Regions from separate parts of the Bradyrhizobium sp. LB8.2 genome, predicted to be linked through region 1. Evidence: predicted binding sites of a transcription regulator. Region 1 holds the regulator's gene; the other holds the start of a gene.
The links. Region 1 encodes PhoB, which activates phosphate uptake and scavenging genes when phosphate is short. Its sites were predicted from a motif close to TGTCATNNANCTGTCAT; they were not measured.

Region 1 (5,707 bases):
TACGGCGCGGTGGTGGTGCCGATGCGCGGCTTCTCGGCGATCGCCGGCAGTCTCGCGCTCGCGGTCATCGTCATCCCGGTGGTGCTGCGCACGACCGAGGACATGCTGCTGCTGGTGCCGAACGCGCTGCGCGAGGCGGCCTCGGCGCTTGGCCTGCCGCGCTCGCTGGTGATCAAGCGCATCGCTTATCGTGCTGCCCGATCGGGTCTCATCACCGGCGTGCTGCTTGCGACTGCCCGCGTCGCCGGCGAGACCGCGCCGCTGCTGTTCACCGCGCTGTCGAACCAGTTCTTCAGCCTCGGCCTGAACAAGACGATGGCGAACCTGCCGGTCACCATCAACAACTTCGTGCAGAGCCCCTACGCCTATTGGAAGCAGCTGGCCTGGAGCGGCGCGCTGCTCATCACCCTGACCGTTCTTGCCCTGAATATTGGCGCGCGCATCCTTGGCGCCGAGAGGACCGCAAAATGAGTGATCTTTCCGTATCGATGAGCGCGGCCGGCGGACTGCCCCACGCGCCGGTGCTGCCCGAGGCGCCCCCCAAGGTGACCGTGCGCAACCTGAACTTCTATTACGGCGAGCACCACGCGCTGAAGAACATCAACCTGACGCTCGGCGCCAATCGCGTCACGGCGTTCATCGGCCCGTCGGGCTGCGGCAAGTCGACCCTGCTGCGCATCTTCAACCGGATGTACGACCTCTATCCGGGCCAGCGCGCCACCGGTCAGCTCATGCTCGACCAGACCAACATCCTCGACCCCAAGCTGGACCTCAATTTGCTGCGCGCCCGCGTCGGCATGGTGTTCCAGAAGCCGACGCCGTTCCCGATGACGATCTACGAAAACATCGCGTTCGGCATCCGTCTCTACGAGAAGATATCAAAGTCCGAGATGGACGGCCGGGTCGAGAAGGCGCTGCGCGGCGGCGCGCTGTGGAACGAGGTCAAGGACAAGCTCAACGCCTCCGGCCTGTCGCTCTCCGGCGGCCAGCAGCAACGCCTCTGCATCGCCCGCACCGTCGCGGTGCGGCCCGAGGTGATCCTGTTCGACGAACCCTGCTCGGCGCTCGACCCGATCTCGACCGCCAAGGTCGAGGAGCTGATCCAGGAGCTTTCCGAGGACTACACGATCGCGATCGTCACCCACAACATGCAGCAGGCGGCGCGCGTCTCCGACAAGACCGCCTTCATGTATCTCGGCGAGCTGATCGAGTTCGACGACACCAACAAGATCTTCACGTCGCCGACCGACCGGCGCACGCAGGATTACATCACCGGCCGGTTCGGCTGAGGAGACGCGACATGGGTTCTGAACATACCGCAAAGGCCTTCGACACCGACCTCCAGGAACTCACCCGGCTGGTTGCCGAGATGGGCGGCATCGCCGAGCGCATGATCGTCGATTCCGTCGACGCGCTGATCCGCCGTGACGTTCCGCTCGGCCAGCGCGTCGTCACCATCGACACCGAACTCGACGCGCTGCAGAAGCGCATTGAGGAGCGCGCCGTGCTCACCATCGCCCGCCGTCAGCCGATGGCGGTCGATCTGCGCGAGATCGTCGGCGCCATGCGCGTCGCAACCGATCTCGAGCGCATCGGCGACCTCGCCAAGAACATGGGCAAGCGCGTCGCGGCGCTGGAGACGGATTTTCATCCGCTCAAGCTGTTCCGCGGCCTGGAGCACATGACAGACCTCGTGCAGCAGCAGGTCAAGTCGGTGCTGGACGCCTATGCCGCACATGATTTGCCGGCGGCGATGGCGGTGTGGAAGGGCGACGAGGAAGTCGACGCCATCTGCACTTCGCTGTTCCGCGAGCTCCTCACTTACATGATGGAGGATCCGCGCAACATCTCGTTCTGCATCCATTTGATGTTCTGCGCCAAGAACATCGAGCGGATCGGCGACCACGCCACCAACATCGCCGAGACCGTGTTCTACATGATCGAGGGCCAGGCGATCACCGACAAGCGGCCGAAGGGCGATATGACGACCTTCGCCAGCTCGATACCGAACACCTAGGGAGCAACGACCCAGATGGGCGCACGCATTATGGTGGTTGAGGACGAGGAAGCCCTGACCGAGCTTCTCCGCTACAACCTCGAAGGCGACGGCTATGACGTCGAGACGGTCATGCGCGGCGACGACGCCGACACCCGTCTCAAGGAGCACATTCCCGATTTGATCGTGCTCGACTGGATGCTACCGGGCCTGTCAGGCATCGAATTGTGCCGGCGGCTTCGCACCCGTCCCGAGACCAAGCAGCTCCCGATCATCATGCTCACCGCGCGCGGCGAGGAAAGCGAGCGGGTGCGGGGTCTTGCGACCGGCGCCGACGATTACATCGTCAAGCCGTTCTCGGTGCCGGAGCTCCTGGCGCGCGTGAAGGGCCTGCTGCGGCGCGCAAGCCCCGAGCGGCTCGCCGCCGTGCTCGCCTTTGGCGACATCGAGCTCGACCGCGACAAGCGCCGCGTGGCGCGCTCGGGCCGGCCGATCGATCTCGGCCCGACCGAATATCGCCTGCTGGAGTTCTTCCTGGAGCATCCGGGGCGGGTGTTCTCGCGCGAGCAACTGCTCGACAGCGTCTGGGGCCGCGACATCTACATCGACGAGCGTACCGTCGACGTGCATATCGGCCGCCTGCGCAAGCTGCTCAATCTGGGCCGCGAGCAGGACCCGATCCGCACCGTCCGCGGCGCCGGCTACGCGCTGGATGATCGTTTTGCCAAGGCGGAGCAGCAGGCGTAACTCGCTTCAAGCTCCGCCGTCGTTCCGGGTCGGCACGCGCTTTTGGCACGCTTGTCCGGGACGACATCACGTGGGCCGAGGCGTCATCGTGTGACGGCGCCGCCCTTGCAGTCAGCTAAATCCGCTAGCTCAGCGCGGGCCCGGCTTCACTGGTGCGCGGCGCCGATCCGACGCCGGCTGATATGCGACGCGCGAGTGCTGGGCGCAATAGGGCAGCCCGGAAAGCGCCTTGCCGCCGCAGAAGAAGAAATCCGGCGTCGAGGGATCGCCGACCGGCCAGTGGCAGGTCGCCTCGTTCAGCTCGAGCAGCGATAGCCGCTGGCTCATCGGCACCACGTTGTCGTAGGTGACCGGTTCGGCCTCCACTTCGACCTCGAAGGCCTGTGCCAGCGCGGTGTTGCCGCGCGAGATCGGACGGGTCACCCGCATCATATGCTGCGCGGGGCGCGCCTTGCGCGGCCGGGGCGCTGCCGATGAAGGGCTCTTGGCGCGACCCGACAGGCCGAGCCTGTGCACTTTGCCGATCACGGCATTGCGGGTCACATTACCGAGCTCAGCCGCGATCTGGCTGGCCGAAAGTCCGGCCTCCCAGAGCTTTTTAAGCTGCTCGACGCGATCATCGGACCAGGTCAAAACTGTCATTGCACCCTTTCCCTCGCTGCCGGCCTGCCATCCTGGCGCCTCGCAGCGAATGCCTAAGCCTTTAAAAACCCGTGCCGCCAGAATCCCTTAAGGCTCGCCGGGCGTGACTAGAACGCCCGAACGTTTACGCCGGTACATAAGGACTTAGAGATCAGAACCACTGCACGAGATGTCGTATCTGACAATCCAAACGCTACAATATGGCGTGACTCCCGCGCAAGAGTCCGCCGACTCGCTTCCACATGTTCCGTGGTGAAATCCGCGAAATCAGCACCGCAAGACTACGGATTCAGCGTTTCGCGAGGCTTTCCGGGGCGGCATTGACACCCGTCTTCCCAAGCATAAGATAGTGACACGTGCCGCCCCGAAAAGGCGGCACGTTTCGTTTTCCGGGCCGGTCAATGGTGCGTTGCGCAATGCACGCGTCACACCGTCCGCAACATCCAAGTGACATCATGACCAACAGCGCAGCGCCGCATTTGCTCCCCGTTTTCGCCAGAACCGACCTCGGTTTCGAGCGCGGCGAAGGCTGCTGGCTGATTGCGATCAATGGCGAGCGCTATCTCGATTTCTCCTCGGGTGTCGCGGTGAACGCGCTCGGCCATGCCCATCCCGCGCTGGTCAAAGCGTTGCAGGAGCAGGCCACGAAGCTCTGGCACATGTCGAACCTGTTCCAGAGCCCGGATGGCGAGAAGCTCGCCAACCGCCTCTGCCATGAGAGTTTTGCGGACTTCGTGTTCTTCTGCAATTCCGGCGCCGAGGCGCTGGAGGGCGTGATCAAGCTGGTCCGCCATCATCACTTCTCCCAAGGGCATCCGGAACGTTACCGCATCATCACCTTCGAAGGCGCGTTCCACGGCCGCACGCTGGCGACGCTGGCCGCGACGGGATCTGCAAAATATCTGGAAGGTTTTGGTCCGCCGATGGATGGCTTCGACCAAATCCCGCATGGCGATATCGAGGCCGTGAAGAAAGCGATCGGTCCGCAGACCGCCGGTATCCTGATCGAGCCGATCCAGGGCGAGGGCGGCGTGCGCTCGGCAACCCCGGCCTTCCTCAAGGCGCTGCGCCAGCTCTGCGACGACAAGGGCTTGCTGCTCGCGTTCGACGAGGTGCAGACCGGCATGGGCCGCACCGGCGATCTGTTCGCACACCGCCGTCTCGGCGTGACGCCCGATGTGATGTCGCTGGCGAAGGCGCTCGGCGGCGGCTTTCCGATCGGCGCGGTGCTGGCGACCGCGGATGCGGCGGCCGGCATGGGGCCCGGCTCGCACGGCTCGACCTTCGGCGGCAATCCGCTCGCGATTTCGGCTGCGAACGCCGTGCTCGACGTCATGCTCAAGCCCGGCTTCTTCGACCACGTGCAGAGAATGTCGCTGCTGCTCAAGCAGAAGCTCGCCTCCGTGATCGATCGTCATAGCGATGTCGTCAGCGAAGTGCGCGGCGAGGGCCTGCTGATCGGCATCAAGGCGGTGGTGCCTTCAGGCGATCTCGTTGCAGCCTTGCGCGAAGAAAAACTGCTCACTGTCGGCGCCGGCGACAATGTCGTGCGTTTCCTGCCGCCTTTGATCGTCACCGAAGCCGAGATCGAGGACAGCGTTGGGCGGCTCGAACGCGCCTGCACCGCGTTGTCCGGCAACAAGCGGGCGGCAAGCTGATGAGCAAGTCGCCCAATAAAGCACCGAAGCACTTCCTTGATATCGACGCGCTGCCGCTGTCGGAGCTCAAGAGCATGCTGGCCGCGTCCTCCGCGATGAAGGCGAAGCAGAAGGCGCATCAGCCGGTCAGGCCGCTTGAAGGCAAGACGCTGGCGATGATTTTCGAGCGCCCCTCGACGAGGACGCGGGTGTCGTTCGATGTCGCCATGCGCCAGCTCGGCGGCGAACCCATCATGCTCACCGGCGCGGAGATGCAGCTCGGCCGCGGCGAGACCATCGCCGACACCGCGCGCGTGCTGTCGCGCTATGTCGACGCCATCATGATCCGCATTCTCAATCACGATGCCCTGCTCGAGCTCGCGGCGAACGCCACCGTCCCTGTCATCAACGGCCTGACGCGGCGTTCGCATCCCTGCCAGGTGATGGCTGATCTCATGACCTATGAGGAGCATCGCGGCCCGATCGAGGGCAGGACTGTGGCCTGGACCGGCGACGACAACAACGTGCTCGCCTCCTGGGCGCACGCCGCCGAACGCTTCAAGTTCCAGCTCAACGTCGCGACGCCCCCGGAGCTCGCGCCGAAAAAGGCGATGCGCGATTTCATCAAGGCGACCGGCGCGCCGATCATGCTCGGCAGCGATGCCGAAGCCGCCGTGCGCGGCGC
Region 2 (5,707 bases), on a different contig from region 1:
GTCGCCGTGGTCGTGGCGACGCCGGCGGTCTTGGCAAAGAACTTTCGGATCGAGATCGCGTTGGTGGTGTCGTCGGAGCCCTGGTCGATCACCTTCAGCACGTCCTGGGGGCCGAGGATCGCAGCGGTCACCTGGACGCCGCCGGTGCCCCAGCCATAGGGCATCGGCATCTCGCGACTGGCGAACGGCACCTGATAGCCGGGGATCGCGATCGCCTTGAGGATCGCGCGGCGAATCATCCGCTTGGTCTGTTCGTCGAGATAGGCAAAGTTGTAGGTGGGCGCGTTCATTCCGCGGCCTCCTTCATGGCGTCGGGCGCATTGGCATCGGCGAATGCTTCAGAAAACTCCTGGCGCAGCTTGCGCAACAGGCCGAGCTCGGACTGGAAGTCGACATAATGCGGCAGCTTCAGATGCTCGACGAAGCCGGTCGCCTGGACGTTGTCCGAGTGCGACATCACGAATTCTTCATCTTGTGCCGGGGCGAGTGCCTCTTCGCCGAGTTCGCGCGCGCGCAACGCGCGGTCGACCAGCGCCATCGACATGGTCTTGCGCTCGCTCTGGCCGAAGGCGAGGCCATAACCACGGGTGAAGCACGGCGCTTCCGTCGCGGAGCCCTTGAACTGGTTGACCATCTGGCACTCGGTGAGCTCGATCGAGCCGAGCGGCACGGCGAAGCCGACGTCTTCCGCCGAAAATTCGACCTCGACCTCGCCGAAGCGGATCTCGCCGGCGAAGGGATGGTTGCGGCCGTAGCCGCGCTGGGTGGAATAGCCCATCGCCAGCAGAAAACCTTCGTCGCCACGCGCGAGGTTCTGCAGGCGCAGGTCACGATCCGCCGGAAAATTGAGCGGCTCGCGAGTGAGGTCGCCGACGCTGGCGCCCTCCTCGGCCTGCGGCGAAGATTCGATCAGACCGTCGCGGCCGAGGATGTCGGTCACCCGCGGCGTTGGCGCTGTCGACGCTTCGGCCGTCGCCGGCGCTTCCGGCACAAAGCCCTCGGCGAGCGAGGGATCGAGCAGGCGGTGGGTATAATCGAAGGTCGGCCCGAGGATCTGGCCGCCGGGAATGTCCTTGAACGTCGAGGACACCCGCCGCTGCACCCGCATCGCGCCGGTCTCGACCGGCTCGCTGGCGCCGAAGCGCGGCAACGTGGCGCGGAAGGCGCGGACCAGGAAGATCGCCTCGATCAGATCGCCGCGCGCCTGCTTGATTGCGAGCGCCGCGAGCTCGCGGTCATAGAGCGAGCCTTCGCTCATGACGCGGTCCACGGCGAGGCCAAGCTGCTCCGAGATCTGGTCGAGGGAAATTTCCGCAACGCTTTGGTCGCCGCGCCGCGCACTGGCGAGCAGGCGATGGGCGTTCTCGATGGCGCGTTCGCCGCCTTTGACTGCGACATACATGCGGCTAGCTTCCCTTGTTCACGACACGCGTGGTGCGGGGGATCGCAACCACGGCGTCCTCGGCGACCAGCACCACATCGGTGCCGCGCGGAAACAGCGTCTCATTGACGCGCAGGCGCTCGAACAGGTCGAACGGCCTGATCGAGGCCTGGAGCGTCGCGACACCGTCGATGCCGGGGCCGCGCAGCTCGAAGCTGCGCCCTGAGTCCAGGCTCTCGACCTGAAGGATCAATGTGGTCGAACGATCCGGATATTCGCTGGTGCCGAGCGCGAAGCGCTCGAGCGAAGGCAGTGCTCCGCCGTCGCTGATCAGCGCGAAGCCTGCGATCGAGGAATCCTGCACGACCGGCGCGCCGGTGTGGAACTTCAGCCATTTTGTCACGTCGGTGCTTTCCGACATGCGCGCATCGAGCCAGAGCGGCGTGTCGTGGTCGAACAGCGTCAGCGCGATCGCGGCGGTGCCGCGCATCATCGTATGAGGCGCTCCTGATGTCGGCACGATGCGCTGGACCGACCCCGGCCGAGCCATCGCGTCCATGACGGAACGAAAGGTCGATTGCGCCGACAGCACCTTGTCGGCGAACCCCGGCGGCAGTTCCGCAATCGTGGTCATGATCTCACCCCTCACCGCGCACCATGGTGTAGAAATCAACCTTCGTCGCGGCGGTCTCGGCCGCCGCCTGCTTGCGCCTGACCATAAGCTGCTCACGCAACGGCGCGATAATTTCCCGCTCCACCGCATCGCCGAAATCGCTGGACTGCACCAGCGCATCGCACAGCGCGATCAGCCGCGCCTTCTCACCGTCGCGACCAAGCGTGTAACCGAAGCCGACCTCGCCGCTCGCGAGCCTGATCGCGGCGCGCGACACCGTGGCTTCGCCGAGGTTGAACGGCGCACCGTCGCCGCCGACCCGGCCGCGCAGCATGACGAGGCCATTTTCCGGCGCACGCAAATCCTGATGCGCCGGCAGGGCGAGAGCGCGGAGGCGAGCGGCGATCTCGCCCGCCTCCGCGTGCGCCAGCACGGCCATTGCGGCCTTGCGCCGGGCTTGCTGATTGTTGTGCTGGGTCACCAAATCCACCGAACCTGTTTGCCGAACTTGTCGAATCCAAGTTGTCTATGATACTAGACAACTTGATACCGGAGCGCCATGACTGTTTCGTGACAAGGGCGTGATTTCTGGAGTAGCTTCCCGGCCACATGAGCATTCAGGACACAGCCTTCTCGGGCGTCGCGTTGTGGCGCCTCGTTGCCGACGGCATCGAGCGCGGCATTGCCGACGGCCGCTTTGCGGCTGGCGACAAGTTGCCGGGCGAGATGGAGATCGCCGAAACCTATCGCGTGAACCGCCACACGGTGCGGCGCGCGTTGGCCGCGCTTGCCGAGCGCGGCATCGTGCGGGCCGAGCGCGGCAGCGGAACCTATGTCGAGGCGCAGAAGCTCGCCTATCCGCTGCGCTCGCGGACCCGCTTCTCCGAGATCGTCGGCGCGGACGGCCGCGAACCGCATGGCCGGTTGATCGAGGCGTCCGATGATGCCGCGACCCGCGAACTCGCGCGGGAACTTGGATTGAAGGCCGGCGCACCACTGGTGCGGATCGAGGCGATGCGCCTCGCCGACCGCACGCCGATCTGCGTCTCCACCACCTGGCTGTCGGCGGAATTGTTTCCGGGGGCGGGCAATGTATTCGCCGCGACGCGCTCGATGACGAAACTGCTCGAGCATTACGGCGTCCGCGACTATCGGCGCGGCGCGACCCGCATCACCGCCGGCATCGTGGACGCAACCGACGCAGCACGGCTCGATCTGGCGCTGGGACGTCCGATCCTGGTGGTCGACGCGACCGACCACGACCTCGACGGCAAGCCGCTGGTCACCAAGCATTCGCGCTTCGCCGCCGAGCGGGTGGAGTTTCTGGTGGAGTCGTAGCAACCATGAAATGGAGGCTACGGTGTCTGCGATTAAGCCACCGCCCTTCGCCCGATGATGGCGAAGCGCAGCTTGCTTGAGACGAAATCGATCGCGGCGACCGCGACCAGAATCATCAGGATCAGAAACGACACCTTCTGCCATTCCAGCACCCGGATCTGCTCGGCGAGCTGGAGCCCGATGCCGCCGGCGCCGACGATGCCGATGATGGTGGCCGAGCGCGTGTTGGATTCGACGAAATAGAGCACCTGGCCGGCGATGACCGGCAGGACCTGCGGCAGCAAACCGAAACGGATCTCGTGCAGCGCACTGCCGCCGGACGCGCGGATGCCTTCGACCTGCTTCTGGTCGGCGCCCTCGATCGCCTCCGAGAACAGTTTTCCGAAGGCGCCGAAATCGGACACGGCTATGGCGAGCACGCCGGCAAACGGGCCGAGCCCGACCACGTTGATCCACACCAGCGCCCAGATCAGGGTATCGACGCCGCGAATCGAATCCAGGAAACGTCGCACCGGGAAGCGCAGAATGCTCGACGGCACCACATTGCGGGCGGCCAACAGGCTGACCGGAAGCGCGAACACGGCGGCAAGCGTCGTGCCGAGCAGCGCAATCGACAGCGTCTCGCCCAGTGCCTTCAGATAGATCGGCAGCGACGAGCCGGGATCCGGCGGGATCATCATCAGGCTGATCCAGCCGAGTTGGTTGAGGCCTGCGAAAAACCGCGACGGCGAGAAATCGAGATCGACGAGGCCGTAGACCAGGATCGCGAACGCCGCGACGATCATCGCCGGCATCGCAAGCCGCGCCGAGGCCGGCCGGTCGAACATTTCAGGATAGCGCGCGCGAAGCGCTGCGGTGTCGATCTCCTGCCGCCCCGTCACGTCCGCGTCTCCCTGCCGAACAGCCGGCCGCGCAGCCAGCCGGTGCTGATGTCGATGACGAAGACCGTGACGATGATGGTGAGCAGGATCGCGCTGACGTCCGAGTAATAGAACTTGCGGATGGCGACGACGAGCTCCTGGCCGATGCCGCCGGCGCCGACGAAACCCATCACCGAGGCTTCCCGGACATTGACCTCGAAGCGCAGCAGCGCGTAGCTGGCATAGCCCGCAGTCACCTGCGGCACGACGGCAAAGCGCATGCAGGAGAGCCAGCTCGCACCGGTCGAGCGGATGCCTTCGACCGGCTTCATGTCGGCGTTCTCGACGATCTCCGAGAACAGTTTTCCGAGCGAGCCGGTGGAGTGGATCGCGATCGCGAGCACGCCGGCCATCGGCCCGAGCCCGAAGGCGATCACGAAGATCAGCGCGAAGACGATACCGGGCACGGTGCGGGCGAATTCGAGCAGGCGGCGCACCGTGAAGCGCAGCCAGGGCGACGGCGAGGTGTTTTCGGCCGCGAAGAAGTTGAGCGCGAAAGCGAACGTTGCGCCGATCAGCGTGCCTACATAGGAGATCAACAGCGTCTCGCCGAGCATCCTCAGCCATTTGCGCCAGCCCCACAGCCACTCGCCGACATCGGTCCAAACCCGCTGGCCATTGTCGAGCGTGAAGATGCGGTCGAAATAGCTGAGGAAGTTGCCGTAGTGGGCGATGAGGGTGCGCAGGTTCACTTCCGCGCCGATCGCGGCGAGAAACAGTGCTGCGGCGAAGATCACGGCTCCAAACAGGAGTCGGAGCCGCTTGCGCGCGACCGCCTGGCGATAGGCGGCGTTGAGCACGGCGAGCTGCTGCTCGGGGAGGATCGAAACCGCGACGGTCATCTGGCCAGGAAAAATGGTCGATCAAAGAGAAAGAGCCGGGTCCATCGACCCGACTCCAATGCCATCGTCCTGAAATCAGGACGCCTTCTTCTTACGCAGTGCATCGACGAACTTGATCAGCTCGATCGTGCCATCCCAGTCCTTGGTGGTGGCGGGATGAAAACCCTTCTTCTGGCCATCCTGGAGGCGATCGAAGGCCGCCTTGTCCTTGGCGGGCGCGTCGAAGAACGCCTTTGCGATGGCCGCCTTCGCCTCTTCCGGCAGGTCCGAATTGTAGGCGTAGGGGCCGTTGATGATCGGCGCCGACTTGTGGATGATGCGGAAATCGTCCTTCTTCATCGGCGAACCGTCGGCATTCTTCAACATGCCCTTGGTCAGCATCTGCGCCAGCGTCGAATCGTCATCGCTGGTCCACTGGTTGGCCGCAACGTCGACGGTGCCCTGCGCGAGCGCCAGGATCGCATTCTCATGGCTGCCGGTGAAGACGACCTTGCCGAAATAGGTGTCGGCGTCCGCGATGCCCATCTTGTCAAGCTCGAAGCGCGGCACGTTGTTGCCGGAGGTCGAGTTCGGATCGACGAGGCCGAGATTCTTGCCCTTGAGCTGATCGACG

Region 2: phnF (phosphonate metabolism transcriptional regulator PhnF) is a predicted target of PhoB. The motif match lies at 2,554-2,570, and genes of this name have one in related genera.

The regions. Positions count from the first base shown of each region.
Region 1 covers NZ_JBEPQV010000007.1:197,916-203,622, forward strand. Annotated here, with positions in the region: gene pstA (phosphate ABC transporter permease PstA) at 1-471, shown strand, start outside; gene pstB (phosphate ABC transporter ATP-binding protein PstB) at 468-1,289, shown strand; gene phoU (phosphate signaling complex protein PhoU) at 1,301-2,017, shown strand; gene phoB (phosphate regulon transcriptional regulator PhoB) at 2,033-2,743, shown strand; gene ABIB06_RS11795 (GcrA family cell cycle regulator) at 2,873-3,385, opposite strand; gene ABIB06_RS11800 (aspartate aminotransferase family protein) at 3,841-5,043, shown strand; gene argF (ornithine carbamoyltransferase) at 5,043-5,707, shown strand, end outside.
Region 2 covers NZ_JBEPQV010000021.1:110,626-116,332, reverse strand. Annotated here, with positions in the region: gene ABIB06_RS24280 (alpha-D-ribose 1-methylphosphonate 5-phosphate C-P-lyase PhnJ) at 1-290, opposite strand, end outside; gene ABIB06_RS24275 (carbon-phosphorus lyase complex subunit) at 287-1,402, opposite strand; gene phnH (phosphonate C-P lyase system protein PhnH) at 1,407-2,015, opposite strand; gene phnG (phosphonate C-P lyase system protein PhnG) at 2,020-2,484, opposite strand; gene phnF (phosphonate metabolism transcriptional regulator PhnF) at 2,604-3,332, shown strand; gene phnE (phosphonate ABC transporter, permease protein PhnE) at 3,365-4,213, opposite strand; gene phnE (phosphonate ABC transporter, permease protein PhnE) at 4,210-5,094, opposite strand; gene phnD (phosphonate ABC transporter substrate-binding protein) at 5,170-5,707, opposite strand, start outside.